DNA from 3 places in the Arthrobacter parietis genome. Region 1 is predicted to be linked to each of the others. Evidence: predicted binding sites of a transcription regulator. Region 1 holds the regulator's gene; each other region holds the start of a gene.

Region 1 (7,635 bases):
TGATTGGCGACGCCCAGACCTACGCTGCACGACAATCGATCGGCCCGACGAATGAGAGGAACGGACACGCATGGGCGTTCTTCCTCTCCTCAACCGACGGACCTCCGGGCGCCGGTGGAAGGGATCCATACTCGTCGCCGCGGCGTTGGGCCTGCAGGCCTGCACGATCGGCGGGCAGAATGAGCCGACCTCCGAGATCGCAGCAGAGGCAGAAGTGTTGCTGGAGTCGACTGCCAGCTTGCCCGAAATCGATCTCCAAAGTCCCGCGGCCCCGGACGCCGCCCCGCTCCTTCCTGTCTACTGGCTCGGAGATGCCAACGGGCTCCTCTATCGCGAGTTCCTTCCTGCTGAGTCAACTGGAGATCCGATTGCTGCTGCCGTGTGGGCGATGACCAGCGCGGAGCCGCTCGATGACGATTACTACAGCCCGTGGCAGGAAGCATCGGCTGTCAACACTTCGATTTCACTCGACAATGTGGTCACGATCGACATCTCCTCGGACGCCTTTACCACCGGCATCGATGCAGCAGTCGCCGGGCGTGCGGTGCAGCAGCTTGTCTACACGGCAACGGCTGCAGCCGCCAATTCCGGTCTGATTGCAAGCGGAAGTCCCAGCAGTGTCCGCCTGCTGGTGGACGGCAAAGCGGGCTACAGCGCTTTTGGACACATCGAGCTGAGTTCCTTGCTCCAACGGGACGTCGGCGCTATTGCGCCCGTGTGGATCATCAACCCGCAGGACAGCTCAGTCCGCTCCGATCGAACGGTTATAGTCCAGGGCAGCACCACGACGACGGATGCTGCCCTTGAGTGGCGGGTGCGGCGCGTAGATGGCGGTGGGGTCCCCGCCGAAGATGTTGTCAGCGGAACGGTTCCCGTGGACGCTGGAACCGGCGCTGTCGGACTATACGAGTTCAGCGTTGCGCTGGAGGCGGGAACTTTTCTCCTCGAGGTGTACGAAGCCGCCGGCCCATCCGCCGAAGCAGGCCCGGCCGCCGGCGTGGTGACCGATGACAAACTGATCAGCGTCCGCTGACGCGCAGCTACCAGCGTCCGGCCAGGTGATTCAGTACCGCGATGGCCGCGGGTCCCGCTGTTGAAGCTCGCAGGACGTTGGTACCAAGTTGCGCCGGAACCGCCCCTGCGTTGGCCAATACACCGAGCTCTTCGGGGCTGATACCGCCCTCCGGACCCACAATCACGGCCAGCGTTTCCGACGTTGCTAACGTACTCCGACCCCAATATTCCGCGAGCGACTCGCTCGCCTCCTCGTGTAGCACAACCGGGTGCTGGACGCCGCCCAGCCAGTGTCCCAGGCCCTTGGTGTCCAGCGCATCGAGTACCTCCGGCACACGTGCGCGCCGACTCTGCTTCGATGCGGCACGAACGAGGGACTCCCACTTGGTACGGCCTTTGATTGCCTTCTCGGCACGCCACCGTACGATACTTCGATCCGCCTGCCAGGGAAGCACCGCGTCAACACCGAGTTCCGTCGCCGCCTCAACTGCCAGTTCCGCCCTGTCCCCCTTCGCCAACGCCTGCACCAGGACCAGCCGCATCGCGGGAGGCGAATCGAATGAGAGCCTGTCCACGGTCACCACCACTGCACCGTGAGTTGCTTCGACAACGGTGCAGCTCAAGCGGTGTCCTTCTCCATCAAGGACATCGATCTCTTCACCCGGCCTAACCCGCTTCACGGCTGCGGCATGATGCGCCTCCGGACCGCGCAGCGTCAGACTGCCGCCGACGGCAGCGGTTTGCACATCGGTCGGATCGCCGAAGAAGGCCTGGTTGGTCATTGTCCGATAACCCGGCTATAGATTCCCGAGGCGTTCACGAAGGCGGGCAAAAACTCCTGATCCGCTGCTCGCCAGCTGGCCCTCGGTAAATTCTTCGCCGCGCATTTCCGCAAGGCGCCGAAGCAGTTCTTCCTGTCCGCTGTCGAGGTTCCGCGGCGTTTCCACGCTCAAATGCACCAGCAGGTCCCCTCTGCCGTATCCGCGCAGGTGGGTCACCCCAAGGCCGCGAAGGGTAATCACTTCGCCCGACTGCGTGCCGGGCTTGATCGTGAGTTCCTGATCACCGTCGAAGCTCTTCATTAACACGTTGGTGCCGAGGGCCGCAGCTGTCATCGGCACGCTCAGGGTCGCGTGAAGGTCGTCGCCCTCACGAAGGAAGGTCGAGTCGCTGTTGACCCGAATCTCTACGTAGAGATCGCCCTGGGGACCGCCGGCCGTGCCGACCTCGCCCTGGCCGGCTAGCTGGATACGGGTACCTGTAGCGACACCCGCGGGCACCTTGATGGTGAGGCTTCGGCGGGAACGGATGCGGCCATCCCCATTGCATTCGTTACAGGGATGCGGGATGACGGTTCCGTACCCCTGGCAGGTGCCGCAGGTCGCCGTCGTCATTACCTGACCGAGGATGGACCGAACCGCACGCTGCACCTGACCGGATCCGCCGCAGATATCACAGGTTCGTGGGGAAGTACCCGGCTGGGTACAGGATCCATCGCAGGTAGGACACACCGCCGCTGAATCTACCTCGATCTTCTTGTTGGTACCAAAGACCGCATCCTTCAGATCGATCCGGACGGCTATCAACGCGTCCTGACCGCGTTGGGTTCGGGATGGGGGGCCGCTGGGACCGCCTCCGCCGAAGAATGTCTCGAAAATGTCCTGGAACGCAAAGCCCGAGCCGGAATAACCGGCACCGAATCCATTGTCGGTGCCGTTTTCATTACCGGTGGTGTCGTAGACGCGCCGCTTCTGGGGATCCGAGAGTACCTCGTACGCGCGCGTGACGAGCTTGAACTCCTCAGCTGCTTCCGTGCCGACGTTGACGTCCGGGTGGAGCTTGCGGGCAAGCTTCCGGTAGGCCTTCTTGATTTCTTCGCCGCTGGCGTCGCGTGCAACGCCAAGGACCTCGTAGTGATTACTCACTCCTGCACATCACTTCCTGTTATCTCACCGCGTGAGCGGCTGGGCTTCATGGGCTCCGTCATCCGGTCAAGATTCATCGAGGATGCGGGAAAGGTAGCGGGCCACCGCTCTCACGGCGGCCATGGTGGTCGGGTAATCCATTCTCGTGGGGCCAAGCACTCCCACCTTTGCCAGTGAATCCGGTCCATAGCCGGTAGCAATCACGGAGGCTTCGGCCAAACCGCCATACGGGTTCTCCCGGCCGATGCGGACCGAGATGCCCAGAGCATCCTGCCCCATCTCGGAAAGCAACCGAAGCATGACAACCTGTTCCTCAAGCGCTTCCAGGACCGGACCAATGGTTAAAGGAAAGTCGAGGGTTGAGCGGGCGAGGTTGGCCGTGCCCGCCAGCACGATCCGGTCTTCCCTGTTAGCGGCTGACAACTGTTCGAGGCTGTGTCCAATTGCCTGGCCGAGAGATTGCAGCGAGGGGGGAAGATCCGCAATGCACGCACCGAGTTCCTGGGGAACCGACGGCAGACGAACACCGGAAACCCTTTCCAGAAAATGCTGGCGCAGGTCGGCCAGGTCATTTTCCTGTGCCTCGGCGGGCACGGACACAACGCGCTGCTGCACAGCGCCGTTCGTGGAGATCAGCACCACGAGCGCGCGACCGGGAGCGAGCAGCACGAGTTCGATGTGGCGGACGGAGGCCGTGCCCAGGTGCGGGTACTGCACGACCGCAACCTGGTTGGTGAGTTGGGCGAGCAGGCGGACGGTGCGGTCGAGGACGTCGTCGAGATCGTCTGCGCCCTCGAGGAGTGCGCGGATAGCCCGCTTTTCCGGGGCCGACAGCGGCTTGACCTCGGCGATCCGGTCGACGAACAACCGATAACCCTTGTCGGTCGGGATGCGGCCGGAACTGGTATGCGGGGCTGTGATCAGGCCCTCTTCTTCCAGAAGTGCCATGTCATTGCGGATTGTTGCCGAAGATACGCCCAGCCTGTGGCGCTCGACCAGCGCCTTGGATCCCACCGGCTCGCGGGAATGGACGTAATCCTCAACGATGGCCCGCAGGACTTCAAGCCGCCTGGGTTCGCTCATGTTCACCTCCGATGTACTTTCCTGCCCTGTTTCTGAGTTAGCACTCAACACACCTAAGTGCCAAGTCTAATACGATCGAGGCGATTGTTAGCATTGGCTCTGCCTGTTCCGAAGGCAGGGATTTGTGGAAGCGAGCGAAGTCACATGTCGTATCACGAGTGGGGAGCACAGGATCTTACCGGACCCCGGGCCGCCCCGGCCGCCAAGGTCGAAGCCCGTCCCGGAGTCGTCCTTGAAGACGTGCAGAGCGGATTCGTCGGGGAGATCCTGCGCACGGAGAAGGCAGGTGGGATGCACGTGATGGTCCTTGAGGACCGCCGCGGCAAGCGACGCACTTTTCCGCTCGGCTTCGGCTTCCACCATGAAGGTTCGCCGGTGGAACTGATTCCTGCCCGCGCGCAGTCAGCAGCACAGCTGAGAACGGCGTCGGGCTCTGTCCGGGTTGCCGGAGCGCGGGCGCGCACGGCTCGGGCCAGCAGGATCTGGGTCGAGGGCAAACACGATGCCGAGCTGGTGGAGAAGGTGTGGGGAGACGACCTGCGGGTTGAGGGCATCGTGGTGGAGCCGTTGCATGGCGTAGACGATCTGGCAGCAGCCGTGCGGGACTTTGCTCCCTCCGCCGGACGCCGCCTGGGTATCCTCGTCGATCATCTACTGCCCGGCACCAAGGAAGCCCGGATCGCGGCCGGGGCGATGACGGTGGCGGGCGCCGCCGGGAACGTACTGATTGTCGGGCACCCCTACGTCGATGTGTGGCAGGCTGTGAAGCCGCGTGCTCTTGGTCTTGATGCCTGGCCGGTAATACCCCGCGGCGAGGACTGGAAGACGGGGATATTGAGCCGGTTAGGCTGGCCGCACTCCACGCAGGCGGATGCCGCGAACGGCTGGAAGCGCATCCTCAACGGCGTCAGCACCTACGCTGATCTCGAACCGACGCTGCTCGGGCGCGTCGAGGAAGTCATCGATTTCCTCACTGCACCGGGAGCCGGCGCATAGCCATTGAAGGCTTCGTCGCGGCACACGCGACTGCGCCCGGCCGGTACACCAAGTACCCTTGAGGAAGTAAGTTCCGCTTGTGTGAGCGGTGAAGTCCGAACAGCCCGAAGGAAGTACCGTTGCCTAACAGCGCAGACCGGCACGGTGACGCCCAGTCACGACCGGCGCCCCGGGACTCTGATCCCGCGTTCCAGGGTGCCAGTTCCAGTGCGCCACCGCTGAGTCCGTCGGAAGACCGTCAATGGGCAACGCTGTCCCACTTCCTCGGCATCCTGGGGTTTGTGCCGTCGCTGATCATTTTTCTGATCTTCCGCGACCGGGGCGCCTTCACCGAGCAGGAATCGAAGGAAGCGTTCAACTTCACTTTCCCGCCAAGCATCATTGCCGGGATCTGCCTGCTGCTGTCCCTGATACCCGGGATCGGCGGGATCTTCGCCGTCCTCAATGCGCTCATCTGGGTGATGCTGGCAGCGTTCTCCGTTGCGGCCGGTATCCACGTCAACCGGGGCAAGCCGTACCGCTACCCCTTCAACCTGAGGATTTTCCACTAGCCGCTCAGTTCGGCAACAACCGCCGGACGACGGCGTCAGCGAGCAGCCGTCCCCGTCCGCTGAGGCGCACAACACCTTTGAAAGCATCCGCCGGCTCTATCAACCCGTCCGCGATCAACCCGGCCACCGCGTGACGTCCCTCCGGCTGGAGGTCAGCCACCGGATACCCCTCGGCCAACCGTGAGCGTAGGAGAACGTCCTCGACGTAGCGAGCCGTTTCGTCCAGTACTTCTCTGCCGGCCGCGGGCGATGCGCCGGTGTCCAGGCGCTGCGCATAGGCGGCGGGATGCTTGACATTCCACCACCGTGTGCCGCCCATGTGGGAATGGGCGCCCGGACCGGCTCCCCACCAGTCGTGGCCTTTCCAGTACGCAATGTTGTGGCGGCACTGATCCTCGCCAGTGCGGGCCCAGTTACTTACCTCATACCAGGACATTCCGGCCCCACGAAGCATGTTCTCAGCAATTTCGTACTTGTCCGCGTGGTCGTCGTCGTCGACCATCGGCACCTCACCGCGGCGGATCCGCCGGGCCAGGGCGGTGCCGTCTTCGATGATCAGCGCGTACGCAGACAGATGATCCGGTTCCAGGGCGAGCGCCGCTTCGAGGGAGCTCTCCCAGTCCGACAACTCCTCACCGGGTGTTCCGTAGATCAGGTCGAGACTGACCTTCAAACCGGCAGCGCGTGCCCATTCAACCGCCAGGGGGACCCGCTCCGGAGCGTGCGTGCGGTCGAGCACGGCGAGGACATGCGGTACTGCGGACTGCATGCCGAAGGACACCCTCGTGAAGCCTGCCCGGGCCAGTTCCGCCAGTGATTCAGGGGTCACCGAATCCGGATTGGCTTCCGTTGTCACCTCGGCCCCGGGTGCGAGGCCCCATACGTTTTTCGCCGTCTGCAGAACCCGTGCAAGATCCTGCGACGGAAGCAGCGTGGGCGTGCCGCCACCGAAAAACACCGTGCTCAGCGCGCGCTGCGCAATGCCGGATTGCGCAAGCGCTCCCGCGGCGAATTCGAGCTCCCGCTCGACCGTGAGTGCATAACTGGCCTGCGACGCTCCCCCACCCAACTCAGCAGCCGTGTAGGTATTGAAGTCGCAGTACCCGCAACGGACCGCACAGAAGGGGATGTGGACGTAGAGTCCGAAAGCACGGTCCCGTGAACCGGCAACAGCTGATGGAGGCAGCCGCCCGTCGGCCGGTGCAGGCTCACCGAGGGGCAAAGTACTAGGCAATGCTGCGTTCCCTGATAGGCGCCGTCGTCACTTCTTGGCTTTGTCCTTCGATTCATCCGACGACAGGGCGGCAATGAACGCTTCCTGGGGCACTTCGACGCGTCCCACCATCTTCATCCGCTTCTTGCCTTCCTTCTGCTTCTCCAGCAGCTTTCGCTTCCGGGTGATATCACCGCCGTAGCACTTGGCAAGGACATCTTTGCGGATGGCCCGGATACTCTCCCGCGCAATGATCCGTGACCCGATGGCCGCCTGGATCGGCACCTCGAACTGCTGCCGCGGAATCAACTCGCGCAGTTTACCCGTCATCATCACACCGTACGCATAGGCTTTGTCGCGGTGGGTGATCGCGGAAAAGGCATCCACCTGTTCCCCCTGGAGCATGATGTCCACCTTGACCAGATCCGCCACCTGATCACCGTCGGCCTTCCAATCGAGGGACCCATACCCGCGGGTCCTCGATTTGAGGATGTCGAAGAAGTCGAAGACGATCTCCGCCAGTGGAAGCCGGTACCGGATCTCCACGCGGTCCTCGGAAAGATAGTCCATTCCGCCCATCACGCCGCGCCGGCTCTGGCACAGTTCCATGATGGCGCCGACGAATTCATTGGGTGCAAGGATGGTCGCGGAAACCATTGGTTCGCGAACTGCAGCGATCTTGCCCACGGGGTACTCGCTGGGATTGGTGACATGGACGACGTTCTTGTCCTCGAGCGTCACCTCATACTCGACGTTGGGTGCTGTGGAGATCAGGCTCAGGTTGTATTCACGCTCGAGGCGTTCCCGGGTGATTTCCAGATGCAGCAGGCCGAGGAAGCCCACGCGGAAACCG
Region 2 (7,635 bases), on a different contig from region 1:
AACCACAGGGCAGGTTCTCCATCGGCGAGCGTTTTGGTAACCATCGGTTCGGAGTTCACCTAAGCAATCGTAGACCGGCACGGGCAACACTGGTTCACTAGGAACATGAGAGCCATCTGGAAGGGTGCAGTAGCGTTTGGGCTGGTCAACGTGCCGGTCAAGGTTTACAGCGCCACCGAGGACCACGACATCAGCCTTCACCAGGTTCATGACAAGGACGGCGGCCGCATTCGTTACCAGCGGCGCTGTGAAATCTGCGGCGAGATCGTCGAGTACAAAAACATTGACAAGGCGTACGACGACGGCGAGCGCACCGTTGTGCTCACGAGCGAAGACCTCGCCTCGCTCCCGGTGGAAAAGAGCCGCGAGATCGAGGTGGTCGAGTTTGTTCCCAGCGACCAGATCGATCCGATCATGCTCGACCGCGCCTATTACCTGGAGCCGGATTCAAAGTCCACCAAGGCGTATGTGCTGCTCCGGCGCACGCTGGAGGAAACGGACCGGACGGCGATCGTGCAATTCTCGCTGCGGCAGAAGTCGCGGCTGGCGGCACTGCGGGTGCGCGGGGACGTCCTGATGATCCAAACGCTCCTGTGGCAGGACGAGGTGCGTGAGGCTACGTTCCCCTCGCTCGATGAGAAGGTGCGCATTTCGGCCAAGGAGAAGGAGATGTCCGCGGCCCTTGTCGAGTCTTTCTCCTCGGATTTTGATCCCGAGAACTTCAAGGACGACTACCAGGAGCAGCTGCGCACACTCATCGAGGCGAAACTCGAGAAGGGCGAGGCCCTCGATACAGATGAGACCTTCGGGGAAACCGGAGAAGAAGAGGGAGGAAACGTCCTCGACCTCATGGAAGCGCTCCGTCGGAGTGTGGAAAAGAATCGTGAGAAGAAGGGCTCCGCGGGGGCCAAGAAACCCGCAAAGTCGGCATCGAAGAAAGGCGCGTAATGGGATTCATCAGGAATGACTTCGGACAGCAGACAATAGCCAAGCGCCCCAATGCACCCATTGTGGGATGGGCGCTGCTGGGCATCGCATCGATGATGGCGCTCGACGAGAAGAACCGGGAGGCGCTGGCGGATGCGAGCAAGGCATGCCTGATGGTGTGGGCAGCGCTGGAGTTGGCGGAGGGTGACAGCGGCTTCCGCCGGACCATGGGCACGCTGACCCTGGGCTGGCTGGCCCGCCGCAGCTGAGCAATGAGTTCACAGGACACGCCCCTTATGAGCACTCTTTCAGGGCGTGTCCTGCCAGCTCAACTCGTCTTTTCCCGTTCGCGCTCCACGAGTTTGCGGTCCCGGACCAGGCGGAGGGCGGTAACCAGCAGGATTCCGCCGATGACGTTGAACACAACGGTGTAGCCGAACCAGCCCAGCCAGTCCAGGTAGCTGATGTCGGCGCCCGCGAGGATCGCGCCGAAGATGAGCAGCGAATCCAGGATGGAGTGGAATAACTGCAGGCCGGAGAGCACAAACCCGCCAACGACGGCGGCCATCAGCTTTCCGCTCATCTCCTCCGTGCCGTGCTGCATGCGCGTCATCAGCGTGATTGTGCTTCCGCCGAGCAACGCAAGGCAGATGGATTCCCAGCTGAACCCGGCGTCGACGTAGTGCTCGGCGGACGTGGTGACCGTCCCGGCCCACTGCGGGAAGGCGTTCATGGCAATCAGCATGAAGATCCAGCCGCCTGCAAGGTTCGCCACCAGGGTGCCGCCCCAGAGCCGGCCGAGCTGCGCAAGGCTCGCCTGCTTGGCGGTCACCGCTGCGATGGGAACCAGGAATCCCTCAGTGAAGAGTTCGCTCTTGGCCAGCAGTAGCGCAATGAGTCCCGCGCTGAAGGCCAATCCCGCGAGCAGGTGGTTGTCGGTTTCATGAAGCACCGCCAGATAGGCGATCACGCCGATCCCTATTTCGAAGCCTCCGAAGAGCCCGGTGATGAGTACGTCGGGGAAGGTGCGGTTCAGGCGCTGTGCGCCTTCATCCACTGTGCGGTCGAACGATTCCTCGATCTCTTCCTCGACCGGGCCCGCATTGTCGCCGAGTTCCCGCCGTCGGGCTTCGTCATCGTTCTTGTGATCGTTCTTGTGATCGTTCAAGCGACTCGCCTATTCCGTTGTAGTACCCGTCAATGCGCAGGACACACCCTTTTTGGGGCCCCTTTCGGGGTGTGTCCTGCCAACTCGATGCTAGGGAGCTGGGTAGGGAGATGCCTTGAGGGACTTCGCCAGGTGGACAGCGTTCACGGACATGGAGGAAATTGTGGAAGCAACCGGATCAGGTACCTGGTCCAGGTCCTTGAAGTCCACGGTCTGCATTGCTTCCCCGACCCAGTAGACACCGCCCTGCGCCGCGACGGTGAAGCCGATGTCGTTCAGGCCCTGGTGCATCTCGGCAGTGACATGGTGGGCGCCGTCCTCGTTTCCCACCACCGCGGTCAGAGCGACCTTGTTGTACATGATGGGCCGGCCGTCATCATCAGTCGAGGAGAGATCGGCGTCCAGCCGTTCGAACACCCGCTGTCCCAGGCTGCTCATGTGCCCTACCCAGATAGGTGCGCACAGGAGGAAGATGTCCGCATCGAGGATCTGCTGGCGGAGCTGCGGCCATTCATCCCCGTTTCCCATGTCGATCTGCACGCCTGGAGCAACGTTGTGGTCAACTACCCGGGCCGACGACGTCGTTACCCCCTGCTCCTTGAGCTTGCCAAGGATGTGGTCGGCCATCACATCGGTGCTCGAGGCATCGGGCGAAGGGGTGAGAGTACAGATCAGTGCAAATGCTTTGAGGTCGTCCATGAAGATTCCTTTCGTTGAGTTGGCAGGACACGCCCCTTATCAACGGGGTATCGGGGCTGTCCTGCCAAATCGATGTGCTTACTGGCGGTAGCCCTCTACCTGGTCGATCGGCCGGGCCTCCGCTTCCTGCGGGCTTTCCCCTGCGTCTTCCTTCGCCCGCCGCTGACGGAGCAGGTCCCAGCACTGGTCGAGCTGTTCCTCGACCCGCCGCAGGCTGCTGCGTCGATCTTCGCCAGGAGCATCGTCACCCGAGGGTGAACCCCGCAGCTCGTGTTCCTTGTCGACCAGCGCCTGGATCCGCGCCAGAATGTCCTCATCGTCCATTGCCAAACTCCTTCGCTGACATCGAGAAGTGGAATAGCCTCAAATAGTCAGGCTACTTAGTGTCCGCCCGAATATCTACCGCACCCCCGCGTTTGCATCATCCGTCTGCCAATGACCTAAACTGACTGGGAACTATTTGCCTGTGTAGCTCAGTCTGGTAGAGCATCCGCTTCACACGCGGAAGGCCCGGGGATCGAGGCCCCGCGCAGGCACCGTTCATAGCCCGTCCCGCAGCATGCGGGGCGGGCTTTTTTGTGTTCCGAATAGTTCGTTCAGAGCGAACATAAACCGTTAGCACTCTCCTCCTGCGAGTGCTAATCTACTTGCAGGTTGAGCGAACCAGACTCAACCCGAAGAAAGACTACTGACTCACAGGGAGTGAACCATCATGGCAATGAAATTCGACCCATTCCGTGAACTGGACCGCGTGGCCGGCGCACTTCTGGATCCCCGCCAGGGTCTGCGGCTGATGCCGATGGATCTGTACCGCGAGGGTGACCACTACATCCTGAGCGCTGACCTCCCGGGCATTGATCCGGGATCTGTTGACATTGACGTCGACGGCCAGCTGTTGACCATCCGCGCCGAGCGCACCCTGCGGAACGCAGAGGGAGTCAAGTGGCTGACCCGCGAGCGTGAAAGCGGATCCTTCCTTCGGCAACTGAACCTCGGGCAGGGTATTGACATTGATGCCATCTCGGCACGCTATGAAAACGGCGTGCTCAGCGTGACCATCCCGGTCAGCGAGCGCGCAAGGCCCCGCAAGATCGAGGTCGTTTCCGGCGAAGACGCCCAGCCGGTGCAGACGGACAGGGCTGTGGAAGCCTAGATCGTCAGCGGAGCTACGCACAGCACAAACAGAACGACGACGGCAGGTTGCGGCCCGCCGTCGTCGTTCTGTTTGTTTGTAGTTGGTTGGAGCCGGGACTACCGGTCCCGGACAGTGCGGTGCTTGTCCCGAAGAGCGAGCGCCAGCGCAATCATGCCGACGGCAAGGCCCAGATGGAGGATGTTGTCCGCCGCGTCCAGCGGGACGAAGTTCGCTGCCGAATCATGCGGGATGATGAGCCCGTAGATGAAGAGCACCGCGTAGATAACGCCGCCCCACAGCAGGAAGTTGTAAGCGCCGGTTGCAGTCTTTGCCATCGCGACGCCCGCGACGCCGAACAGCAGGTGAACAATGTTGTGCAGGATCGAAACCTGGAACAGGCCGAGGAGTTGCGCCTCGGACTCGGGGCCGGCGAACTGCAGCGTGTCGTAATTGCTGGTGATACCGGGAATGAATCCCAGCACGCCGACCAGGAGGAAGACCACTCCTACCGCGAGTGCGGCCTTCTGAATGTTTGTCCGGGTGCCTACACCCGACCCTGAATGTGTTGATGCCATTGCACTATCCCCTCTAAGGTGGCCGGACTGGCGGACACCGGCACGTGATCTTGCGAGCTATGGACAGTATGTCCCGCCATTTGTACTGCCAGCGTGCCACAGGCAGAACAGAATAGAAAGCTTGCTTAGCTATCTTTTCGATAAACGTTCGCGTCCATTTGGGCGATTACCCAGTTTTCATTCACCAAACATTCAGGAACGGCCCTTAGTGTGGCGTCAGTCACACTCTCAGGAAGGCCTTTCCCCAATGACCTCGCAACATTCCTCGCTTGCCGACTTCTCGACGCTCAGGCGCGGCCAGCAGATAACCCTTCGGCACTCCTCGGGAGACCAGTTCTCCGGCGTACTCGAAGATCACGCCGATGACTCCTCGGTTGTCTGGGTCCGGTCCGACGACGGCGCGGGCCGTCGGCTGTTCCACCGGGAGGACGGCTACAGCATCGGCATCTGATCCGTCCACCGCCTAAGCGCGCTTCTTCGAGAACAACTGCCGGATCCCGCTCGCGTCGAGGGAAACCTGACGGTACTCATCCATCAGTACGCCCAGCACATTCTGCGCATACTCACTGTTGGTTGAGGCGACCGCATCCCTGGCGTACACCACCCGCAGGTTGTTCGCGTAGGCATCCGCACCGGTCTGGGCCACGCAATTGTGCGTTGAAACCCCTGCGAGGACCACCGTGTCTACCTCCAGAATGCGCAGGCGCTGCAGCAGGTCGGTCCCGAAGAAAGCGCTGTCGCGCGTCTTCACCAACTCAGGAAGACCCTCGACATCGAGGTCATCAACGAATTCGGCCTGCTCAGTGCCGCTGAAAAGGAAACCCTGATCATCATCGAGCATGCTCAGTGTCCACGTTGATTTGTCCCGCTGGTGCTCTGTGCGGATGAGATAGACGGCAATGCCGGCCTCGCGCGCATCCGCGATAGCTGAGTTGCAGGCCGCAACCAGGAAGTCCTGCTGATTGCCGAGAGATTCGTCTTCAAAAAATGCCTTCTGCATATCAATGATGAGCAGTGCAGCCGTCATGTTCTTCCTCCCTGCGAAGGTTCCTTGCAACTCTTTGACAGCATACTTAGGAATCCTCCTTGAGGGGCAGGCCGGCGAGGGCTAGCGTTGACGCCACGGAGGTGATTACGGTGCGGACGCATCTGCCGGGCGTAACGGTGCTGCTCGCCGTCGTCGTTCTTCCGGGTTGCAGTGCGCAGACGGCCGCCGCGCCAACGCCGCCCTACTTCCAGCCGCTGCCCGTGAGCGTGGAACCGGGCGACGTGTTCCCGCTGCAGACTGCCTACAGCGGATGGTGGGACACAACGGCGCTCTCCCCCGGAACACCGGGGCTTCCCCTACTGGTTGGCCTGGTGCGTGCTGACACAGGAAAATTCCTCGCCGGGTACGACCGCTCAGCCGGGCGCCAGATCCCAGGTTCAGACCGGGATCCGGACGCAGGATGGCCCGCCGGCACGGTTCTCGCGGTCGACCTGTCGACCGGCGCGGTGTGGGACTGGTTCATTGTGAACGACGACGGCCTTCCCGCCGTCGGCTTCCAGGACCGGATCTCCGCCGAACAGGGCTTCCCGCCGATCAGCGGCAGCCTCACTCCCGGAACCTTCCACACTTTCCTGCGCGACGACGAAACCGGTGAGGTGATCTACCTCGGCACGGCGCCGGAAGGTCCGTCAGACAACATCGGAATTGAACTGGACTGGTAATCAACCGCACTACAGAAGGAGAACTGGCCGTGAAGTCCCTTTGGCTTGAATCATCACCGCGCATTCCCGTTGACACCTTTCAGGCGGACGGCCAGTACGATTCCGTGGTGGTCGGCGCCGGTATCACCGGTCTGACCACTGCCACGTTGCTCGCGCGATCCGGTCAGCGGGTAGCGGTCCTGGAGGCGCGAACGGTTGGTGCAGTGACTACCGGGAACAGCACGGCCAAAGTCTCACTGCTGCAGGGCACGCAGTTGTCCTCGGTCATCAAACACCACGGAGCGGCTCTGGCCCGTCACTATGTCACCGCAAACCGCGAGGGCCAAAGCTGGCTGCTCCGGTTCTGCGATGAAAACAACGTCAGCTACGACGTCCGGGACGCCTTCAATTACGCCATCACGGACGACGGCGCCCGCCTCCTGGGCGAGGAACGGGACGCATGCGCCACTTCCGGACTCAGTGCCGTCCTTGAAGACTCCTCGGAGCTCCCGTTCCCGGTGACCCGTACGCTGCGCGTGGCTGGTCAGGCACAGGTACATCCACTGGAGGTCCTTGCCGCACTCGCAGCAGACCTGCGCAAGCACTCCGGCGAGCTCATCGAGGGCGTTCGGGTCACCGGCGTGAAGGCCGGCAGCACCAAGGGCGAGCGGAGCACCATCCAGACCTCGCTGGGCGAGATTTCGGCGGCCAGCGTCATCATCGCCACCGGAACGCCGATCCTGGACCGTGGCGGGCATTTCTCCGTCCTGCAGCCACACCGTTCCTATGCCGTTGCTTTTACCGTGCAGGACGAGATTCCGCAGGGCATGTACCTGTCAGTTGACTCTCCCTCGCGTACGTTGCGCACTGCCATGGTCGAGGGACGCCCGTACCTCATCGTGGGCGGCAACGGACATACCGTTGGGCGCGAGGCGCATACGCAGTCCCTCGTCGACGACATCATTCGCTGGACCCAGGAGCACTTTCCCACCGCGCAGGCAGCGTTCAGCTGGTCGGCGCAGGACTACCAGCCGGCGTCATCGGTTCCCTATGTCGGGAAGATGCCCGTCGGCGGCCAATCCATCTACGCGGCAACCGGCTTCAACAAGTGGGGTTTCACCAACGGCGTGGCTGCAGGGCTGGCCCTGTCAGCGGAAATCCTCGGCGGGCAGATGCCGTGGGCGAAGGAGCTGTATAAGACCCGGGTCGGCAAACAGGACGCGCTCAGCACCGCAAAGACCAACGCCGGCGTCGGGGTCGAAATGGTCACCGGCTGGCTGGGCGGGCTGGCGCGGACCTCCCACGCCCGGCCTGCCGAGGGCCAGGGCGTGATTGTGCGGGAAGGTGCCCGGCCGGTGGGTGTCTGCCAAATCGCCGGTGTGACGCACCGGGTATCAGCTGTCTGCCCCCACCTCGGCGGGGTATTGAGCTGGAATGACGCC
Region 3 (7,635 bases), on a different contig from region 1:
CGATCGACGCTGCGTTGCGCAGTGCCGACCGGGTGACCTTGACCGGGTCGATGATGCCGGCGTCGACCAGGTTTTCGTAGTCACCGGTGACGGCGTTGAAGCCGTGGCCGACCTCAAGCTGGCTCACCTTGTCGATGACGACGTAACCCTCGTAGCCGGCATTCTCGGCGATCCAGCGCAGCGGCTGGACCAGGGCGCGGCGCACGAGACCGACGGCGGTCGCGGCGTCGCCCTCGAGCTTGAGCACGCTTGGGTCCTCATCGAGGACCTTCGAGGCGTGAATCAGAGCGGAACCGCCGCCTGCCACGATGCCCTCTTCAAGGGCGGCGCGGGTCGAGGACACTGCGTCCTCGATGCGGTGCTTCTTTTCCTTGAGCTCAACTTCGGTGGCTGCACCGACCTTGATGACGCCGACGCCGCCGGCGAGCTTTGCGAGGCGCTCCTGGAGCTTCTCGCGGTCCCAATCGGAGTCGGTGCGCTCAACTTCAGCGCGGATCTGAGCGATGCGGTCCGCAACGTCCTGCTCGCTGCCTGCGCCGTCAACGATGGTGGTGTTGTCCTTCGTCACGGTGATGCGGCGGGCCGAGCCGAGAACCTCAAGACCGACCTGGTCCAGCTTCAGGCCGAGATCCGGTGAGACAACCTGCGCACCGGTGAGGGTGGCGATGTCCTGGAGCATGGCCTTGCGTCGGTCCCCGAAACCGGGAGCCTTGACTGCTACGACGTTGAGGGTGCCGCGGATCTTGTTGACCACCAGGGTGGACAGCGCTTCACCTTCAATGTCTTCGGCGATGATGAACAGCGGCTTGCCTGCCTGCAGCGCCTTCTCGAGCAGCGGCAGGAATTCCTGCAGAGCAGAGATCTTGCCGGAGTTGATCAGGATGAGCGCGTCTTCGAGGACGGCTTCCTGACGCTCTGCATCGGTGACGAAGTAGGGGCTCAGGAAGCCCTTGTCGAACTGCATGCCCTCGGTGAGGACCAGTTCGGTCTGGGTGGTCGAGGATTCCTCGATCGTGATGACGCCGTCCTTGCCGACCCGGTCGAAAGCTTCGGCGAGCAGGTCGCCGACTTCCTGGCTCTGGGCGGAGATAGCTGCGACGTTTGCTGTCTGCTTGCCAACGACCTCGCGGGCGTTCTCGAGCAGACGGGCAGCAACGGCCTCGATGGAGACCTCGATGCCGCGCTTCAGAGCGCCGGGGGCAGCGCCTGCTGCAACGTTCCGCAGGCCTTCCTTGACCAGTGCCTGCGCGAGGACGGTAGCCGTCGTCGTGCCGTCACCGGCGACGTCGTTGGTCTTGGTGGCAACTTCCTTGGCGAGCTGCGCGCCGAGGTTCTCATAGGGGTCGTCCAGCTCCACCTCACGGGCGATGGTCACGCCGTCGTTCGTGATGGTGGGGGCGCCCCACTTCTTGTCGAGGACGACGTTGCGTCCACGAGGGCCGAGAGTCACCTTGACGGTGTCGGCCAGCTTGTCGACGCCTGCTTCGAGCTTGCGTCGGGCGGCGTCGTTGAATTCCAACTGCTTTGCCATGTTGTTTCGTTCCTTTCAGGCTTGTGCAGGAATGTGTACTGACAGGAAAGAACCCCGGCCGATGCTGACCGGGGTTCTTCTGCACAACTACTTGACGATGATCGCCAGAACGTCGCGAGCGGAAAGAACCAGGTATTCCTGGCCTCCGTGCTTGACTTCGGTTCCGCCGTACTTGGAGTAGATGACGACGTCGCCTTCAGCTACATCAACGGGAACGCGGTTGCCATTGTCATCAACGCGGCCGGGGCCTACTGCGACAACTTCGCCCTCCTGGGGCTTTTCCTTGGCAGTGTCCGGGATGACCAGACCGGATGCGGTGGTCTGCTCGCCTTCCAGCGGGCGGACGACAATACGATCTTCAAGAGGCTTGATAGAGACCGACACTCGGACCTCTCCTTCACTTGGTTTGAATGAATCTTTGGGTATCGAGCAGGCGCTGACCGTCGTCGCGGTGCCGGTTGGCGCATCCTCGAAGGATTAGCAGCCTCATAGTGAGAGTGCCAAGTCTGACTTTATGCAACGGTTAGCACTCGGTCAAGGCGAGTGCCAGAGGGGTGGTGTTGCAGGGCGGGCCGGGCCCCCTGCGCCGGTCCGAATTCCCCGCTTCCTGGAGCCGGCAGGGGCGTGTCGGCGGGAACACGCCGGTGATGCGCGGACTTTCACAGCAGGACGTGGGGGATCCGGCCCCGGGCACAACCCCTAGACTGAAGAACCGGACCCAGCCCCTCGCCGAAAGCTCCAGTTGAAAGCGACACCGTGACCCAGAACCTCCTTGAGCCCATCCTGACTCCCGAGGGCTGGGAGCTGCTCAACTCTCTCGGACCGTACTCCGAAGCGGACAGCCTCCGGCTCAACGAACAGCTCCGCGCGGCGGGCCACTCCCCCGACGTCGTCAATGCAGCCCTCACCCAGTCCCGGCTCCGTGCTAAGGCTCAGGTGAAGTTCGGTCCCTTCGCCGACCGGATGCTTTTCACCCCAGCCGGCCTCGAGCAGGCAACCCGCCTCAGCGTCGCCGCCCGCCACGCCCAACGCTACGTCACTGCCGGCGTCCAGAAGGTCGCAGACCTTGGCTGCGGGATTGGCGCCGACTCGATGGCCCTCGCCACGCTGGAACGCGACGTCACCGCCGTCGAACTCGACGAAACCACCGCCGCTGCCGCCACCATGAATCTGCTGCCGTGGTCCAACGCGACCGTTGTCAACACTGATGCCTCCTCCCTTGACCTGACAGAGTACGACGGCGTGTGGCTGGACCCCGCCCGACGGACCACTTCCAGCTCAGGCACCAGGCGCCTCTTCGACCCGGAAGCCTTCTCGCCTCCCCTGTCCTTCGTGGAGAGCCTCGCGGACACCGGCATGCCTGTGGGTGTGAAGCTCGGGCCCGGGATCCCGCATGACGCGGTTCCGCCCAACTGCGAAGCCCAGTGGGTAAGCGTGGACGGCGATGTTGCCGAGGTAGTGCTCTGGTTCAACGCCCTCCGCCGCGACAACGTCCGCCGCGGCGCCCTGCTAATCGGCGCCGACGGCGCCGCTGAGCTGACCAGCCACACCAACTTCGGCGAGGACGACGACGCCCCTATCGGTCCGGTGGAAGGCTACCTCTACGAACCGGACGGCGCTGTGATCAGGGCCGGATTGGTAGCCGACGTTGCTCGTTCCATCGGCGGGCACCTGGTCGACCCGCACATCGCCTACATCTGCGCGCCGGAGCTGGTAGACACCCCGTTCGCCCGGCCCTACCGCGTCCTCGAAGTGATGCCCTACAACGTCAAGGCGTTGAAAGCGTGGGTCAAGGCCAACGACATAGGGATTCTCGACATCAAAAAGCGCGGAACCTCAGTCACGCCCGAAGAGCTGCGCAAGCAGCTCCTCGCCGGCTCGAAGAAGGCAACGAACAAGGCAACGCTGGTACTGACGCGGATCGGCGAAGAGCGCGTCGCCGTCGTCGTCGATCCTGTACTGGGCTAGATCCGGTACTGCTCTGGCAGCTACGCAGGCTGCCGCGAAAACTCTCCCGCCTGGCGGATCTGCTCAGCCGATGGACGCACGCCGGTGTAGAGGACAAACTGTTCGGCCGCTTGCAGCGCAATCACCTCGGCTCCGGTGAGCACGGGCTTGCCTGCGCGCCGGGCCGCCTGGATGAGCGGCGTCTCCGACGGCAACGCAACGACGTCGAACACCAGCGACGCCGCAGCAATCGCCTCGTCGCTGAAGGACTGTACCTCCTCGTCCTGCCCGGCCATGCCGAGCGGCGTTACGTTGATGAGCAGGTCCGCGGTGGAGTTTCCCGGCTCGGCCTGCCACTGGAACCCGTACAACCCTGCCAGGCGTCTGCCGGCCTCCTCGTTCCGTGCAACAACCGTCACCCGGGTGAAGCCCGCGTCCCGTACGGCCGCGGCAACAGCCTTGGCCATTCCGCCGGAGCCGCGCAGCAGAACCGACGACGACGGCGTCACCTCCGAGCGCTGTTTGATCAGTTCCGCGACCGCAAGGTAATCGGTGTTGTAGGCGATGAGGACGCCGTCGTCGTTCACGATGGTGTTTACCGAATCGATGGCCAGCGCGGAGGGATCCATGCGGTCCACCAGCTCGATGACGTCTTCCTTGAATGGCATCGATACGGCGCACCCGCGAATCCCCAGCGCGCGTACGCCGCCGATGGCTGCCGGAAGATCCGTGGTGGTGAACGCTTTGTAGATGTAGTTCAGGCCCAGCTGGTCATACAGCCAGTTGTGGAAGCGGGTTCCTAGATTGCTCGGCCGGGCGGCGAGGGAGATACACAGGACCATGTCTTTGTTCAGGATCGGCACCCGTCAATTATGCCGGTCGTTTCCTGAGGGTGGTCGCTTCACACGGCAGAACGGAACCTCTCCTGCACTACTATTGGGTCAGTTCTCACCCGCGATGGCGCGATACCGAGGCACACATTTCCAACAGTCCGGTACCGGTCAGGAGCAGCATTGAAGATTGATTTCGCGAAGTCCGAGCAATCGACCCTCGGCGTTGAGTGGGAGCTCGCCCTGGTCGACCGTTACAACGGTGACCTGGTCTCTGTGGCCAAAGAGGTACTTCGCGGAGTCAACGAACGGCATCCCGAGCTGCAGGCCGATGACGAGCATCCCCACATCAAGCAGGAACTTCTCCTCAACACTGTGGAGATTGTGACGGGCATCTGCCATACCGTCGCTGAAGCCAAAGAAGACCTGAGCCGGTCGCTGGCCGCGGTGCGCGAGGTCACGGACCCGATGGGCGTTGAGTTGTTCTCCGCCGGTTCGCATCCGTTCAGTGCGCCGCGTTCCCAACCGGTCACGGACAAGGACCGGTACTTCAAGCTGATCGATCGCACCCAGTGGTGGGGCCAGCAGATGGTCATTTACGGCGTCCATGTGCACGTGGGTCTGGATTCACGGGACAAGGCGCTTCCGGTGGTCGATGGGCTGGTGAATTACTTCCCGCATTTCCAGGCGATTTCAGCGTCGTCGCCGTTCTGGGGAGGCGAAGATACCGGTTACGCGTCCCAGCGCGCGCTGATGTTTCAGCAGCTTCCCACCGCCGGCCTGCCGTTCCAGTTCCCCAGCTGGGCGGAGTATGAGTCCTATGTGCAGGACATGTTCACCACCGGTGTGATCGATACGGTGAGCGAAATCCGCTGGGACATTCGCCCGGTCGGAAACCTTGGAACCGTTGAAATGCGCGTGTGCGACGGGCTCTCGACGCTCGAGGACGTCGGCGCGGTGGCTGCGCTGACCCAGTGCCTCGTGGACGACTTCTCAACCACCCTCGACAACGGCGGCTCGATCCCCACCATGCCGCCCTGGCATGTGCAGGAGAACAAGTGGCGCGCCGCCCGTTACGGGCTGGAAGCGATCATCATTCTGGACGCCGCCGGCAACGAGCGCCTGGTCACCGAGCATCTGATGGACGAGCTGAACCGGCTCGAGCCCGTCGCGGCGAAGCTTGGTTGCAGCCAGGAGCTCGCCGACGTTGAGAAAATCCTGCAGCGCGGCGCGGGTTACCAGCGCCAGCGCCGCATCGCCGCCGAGAACAATGGCGACCTGAGCGCCGTCGTACTGGATATGGTGCGCCAGCTCCGCGCCTAACCGTCCCCCGCGCTGAATTCGCAGGACACACCCCTTTTGCGCGTCCTTTAGGTGCGTGTCCTGACAACTCGACGCCAGGTTGTGCGCGAACTCAGGCGTTGACGGCCGGCTGCCAGCCGGCGTCGCGGCCCATCCGAGCCAGAAGCCTTGTTGCCCGATCCGCATCTGCCCGGGCAGGAAGCGCCGGCCGGCAAATCCCTTCCATGTAGAGGTTCTCGCCGAATCCCTCGAGCGACTTCTCAATGAGGTCAAGCTCTGATTCGTTGAACTTGGTGTCCCTGCCGGCGCCGCGGGCAATATCCCAGCGATGCACCAGCAGGTCGAACCCGTAGAAGGTTGCGAGCGTAGCGCCGACCGTCGTCGGCCCGAAAAACCCGTCGAACGACGTTTCCGCGAGCTCGGCGGTGTCGAGGACGTGCTGAACCCGCGACGCATGAGTCTTCCACGCGCCCGCCGGGTCCTGCGCCGTGTCCGGCCTGGAGCCCGTGTCAATGTCATGCTGGCTCAGGAAATCGCGTTCAGTGTCGATCAGGTGGTCAAGGACATCGCGGACTGTCCAGCCGGCACACGGCGACGGGGCATTCCAGTCCTCCACAGTCTCGAGGATCTCGGTCAAGCGGGCATTCTCAGTCCTAAACAGCTCCGAGTAGGTAGTCATCGCACTACCGTAAACCGCAGGCCACCCGAGCGACAGCCCCCCGCGAATTCACAGGACACTCCCCTTTCGCGCGTCCTTTGGGGGCGTGTCCTGACAAATGAACGCGAAGGGTTAGAGGTGAACCGTACTCACCGGCATTGAGGAATCAGTACCGAAGCCGATCCCGCTGGGCTCGCCGCCGTCCATGATGATGCGCGCGGCAAGAGCCGCCACCATGGCGCCGTTGTCAGTGCATAACGACGACGGCGGAATAGTGAGCGTGATCCCCGCCGCCTCACAGCGTTCCCGGGTCAGCTGACGGAGCCGCGAGTTCGACGCCACTCCCCCGCCCAGCAGCAGCGACGTGATGCCGTTCTCGGTACAGGCCAGCACCGCCTTCGACGTGATGATGTCCACCACAGCTTCCTGAAAGGACGCCGCGACGTCCGCGACCGGCACCTCGACACCGCGCGCCTCGCAGTCCTCGACGAACCGTGCTACGGCGGTCTTCAGTCCGCTGAACGACCAGTCATACCGGTGCGGGCCGGGTTGCTCAGCGGTCCCCAGGTACTTGGGCTGGCTCAGCCCGCGCGGAAATCTCACTGCAGCAGGATTGCCCTGCGCGGCAATCCGGTCAATCGCCGGACCCCCCGGATACCCGAGACCGAGGATGCGCGCCACCTTGTCGTACGCCTCACCGGCGGCGTCGTCGATCGTGGAACCCAACAGCTCGACGTCGGAAGCCAGGTTGCGCACGCGCAGGATCTCCGTGTGCCCACCGGATACCAGCAGTGCCCCAAGGTTCTCGGGCAGTTCGCCGGAGTCGAGCAGCCCTACCCCGACGTGTGCCACCAGGTGGTTCACCGCGTAAAGCGGTTTGCCCGTCGCCACTGAAAGCGCCTTCGCGGCCGCCACGCCGACCATCAGCGCTCCGGACAGCCCGGGGCCAGAGGTGACGGCGAGCGCGTCGACGTCGGCCAGCTGCACCCCGGCGTCATCGAGCGCCTGCTGAAGCGTGGGCACCATCGCGTCAAGGTGTGCCCGGGAAGCGATCTCGGGAATGACACCGCCGAAGCGCACGTGCTCGTCCATGGAGGATGACACGGCGTTGGTCAGCAGGGTGGTTCCGCGCACGATTCCGACGCCGGTCTCGTCACAGGAGGACTCGATCCCCAGCACCAGGGGTTCAGACCGGTTCATGATCACCTTTCGCTGCGCCGGAGGAGTCGAAGATCAGCCGCATGACGTGCGCATTCACACCATCGCGGTAATACCGTCGCCGAGTGTGGATGTGCTCGAAACCGAACAGCTCATACAGCCGGCGCGCCCGCGGGTTGTCCTCGCGGACTTCGAGCAGGGTTTCCGCT

Evidence for each region. Region 1 encodes HrcA, which represses chaperone genes, less so after heat shock. Its sites were predicted from a motif close to TTNGCACTCGNNNNNNNCGAGTGCNAA; they were not measured.
Region 2: ABFX19_RS05980 (Hsp20/alpha crystallin family protein) is a predicted target of HrcA. The motif match lies at 3,410-3,436, and genes of this name have one in related genera.
Region 3: groES (co-chaperone GroES) is a predicted target of HrcA. The motif match lies at 2,055-2,081, and genes of this name have one in related genera.

What each region holds. Positions count from the first base shown of each region.
Region 1 covers NZ_BAAAON010000002.1:436,742-444,376, reverse strand. Annotated here, with positions in the region: gene ABFX19_RS10250 (GerMN domain-containing protein) at 71-1,033, shown strand; gene ABFX19_RS10245 (16S rRNA (uracil(1498)-N(3))-methyltransferase) at 1,041-1,796, opposite strand; gene dnaJ (molecular chaperone DnaJ) at 1,812-2,939, opposite strand; gene hrcA (heat-inducible transcriptional repressor HrcA) at 3,006-4,022, opposite strand; gene ABFX19_RS10230 (DUF3097 family protein) at 4,167-5,018, shown strand; gene ABFX19_RS10225 (DUF4870 domain-containing protein) at 5,138-5,569, shown strand; gene hemW (radical SAM family heme chaperone HemW) at 5,574-6,803, opposite strand; gene lepA (translation elongation factor 4) at 6,831-7,635, opposite strand, start outside.
Region 2 covers NZ_BAAAON010000001.1:1,265,113-1,272,747, reverse strand. Annotated here, with positions in the region: gene ABFX19_RS06015 (SRPBCC domain-containing protein) at 1-59, opposite strand, end outside; gene ku (non-homologous end joining protein Ku) at 106-948, shown strand; gene ABFX19_RS06005 (hypothetical protein) at 948-1,196, shown strand; gene ABFX19_RS06000 (formate/nitrite transporter family protein) at 1,256-2,095, opposite strand; gene ABFX19_RS05995 (flavodoxin family protein) at 2,186-2,794, opposite strand; gene ABFX19_RS05990 (DUF2630 family protein) at 2,873-3,118, opposite strand; tRNA gene ABFX19_RS05985 (tRNA-Val) at 3,257-3,330, shown strand; gene ABFX19_RS05980 (Hsp20/alpha crystallin family protein) at 3,507-3,947, shown strand; gene ABFX19_RS05975 (DUF4383 domain-containing protein) at 4,046-4,504, opposite strand; gene ABFX19_RS05970 (hypothetical protein) at 4,752-4,955, shown strand; gene ABFX19_RS05965 (cysteine hydrolase family protein) at 4,968-5,531, opposite strand; gene ABFX19_RS05960 (hypothetical protein) at 5,642-6,214, shown strand; gene ABFX19_RS05955 (FAD-dependent oxidoreductase) at 6,244-7,635, shown strand, end outside.
Region 3 covers NZ_BAAAON010000001.1:184,426-192,060, forward strand. Annotated here, with positions in the region: partial or broken gene groL (chaperonin GroEL) at 1-1,531, opposite strand, end outside; gene groES (co-chaperone GroES) at 1,619-1,915, opposite strand; gene ABFX19_RS00845 (THUMP-like domain-containing protein) at 2,288-3,499, shown strand; gene ABFX19_RS00850 (shikimate 5-dehydrogenase) at 3,520-4,341, opposite strand; gene ABFX19_RS00855 (glutamate--cysteine ligase) at 4,492-5,631, shown strand; gene ABFX19_RS00860 (TIGR03086 family metal-binding protein) at 5,723-6,289, opposite strand; gene tsaD (tRNA (adenosine(37)-N6)-threonylcarbamoyltransferase complex transferase subunit TsaD) at 6,401-7,468, opposite strand; gene rimI (ribosomal protein S18-alanine N-acetyltransferase) at 7,455-7,635, opposite strand, start outside.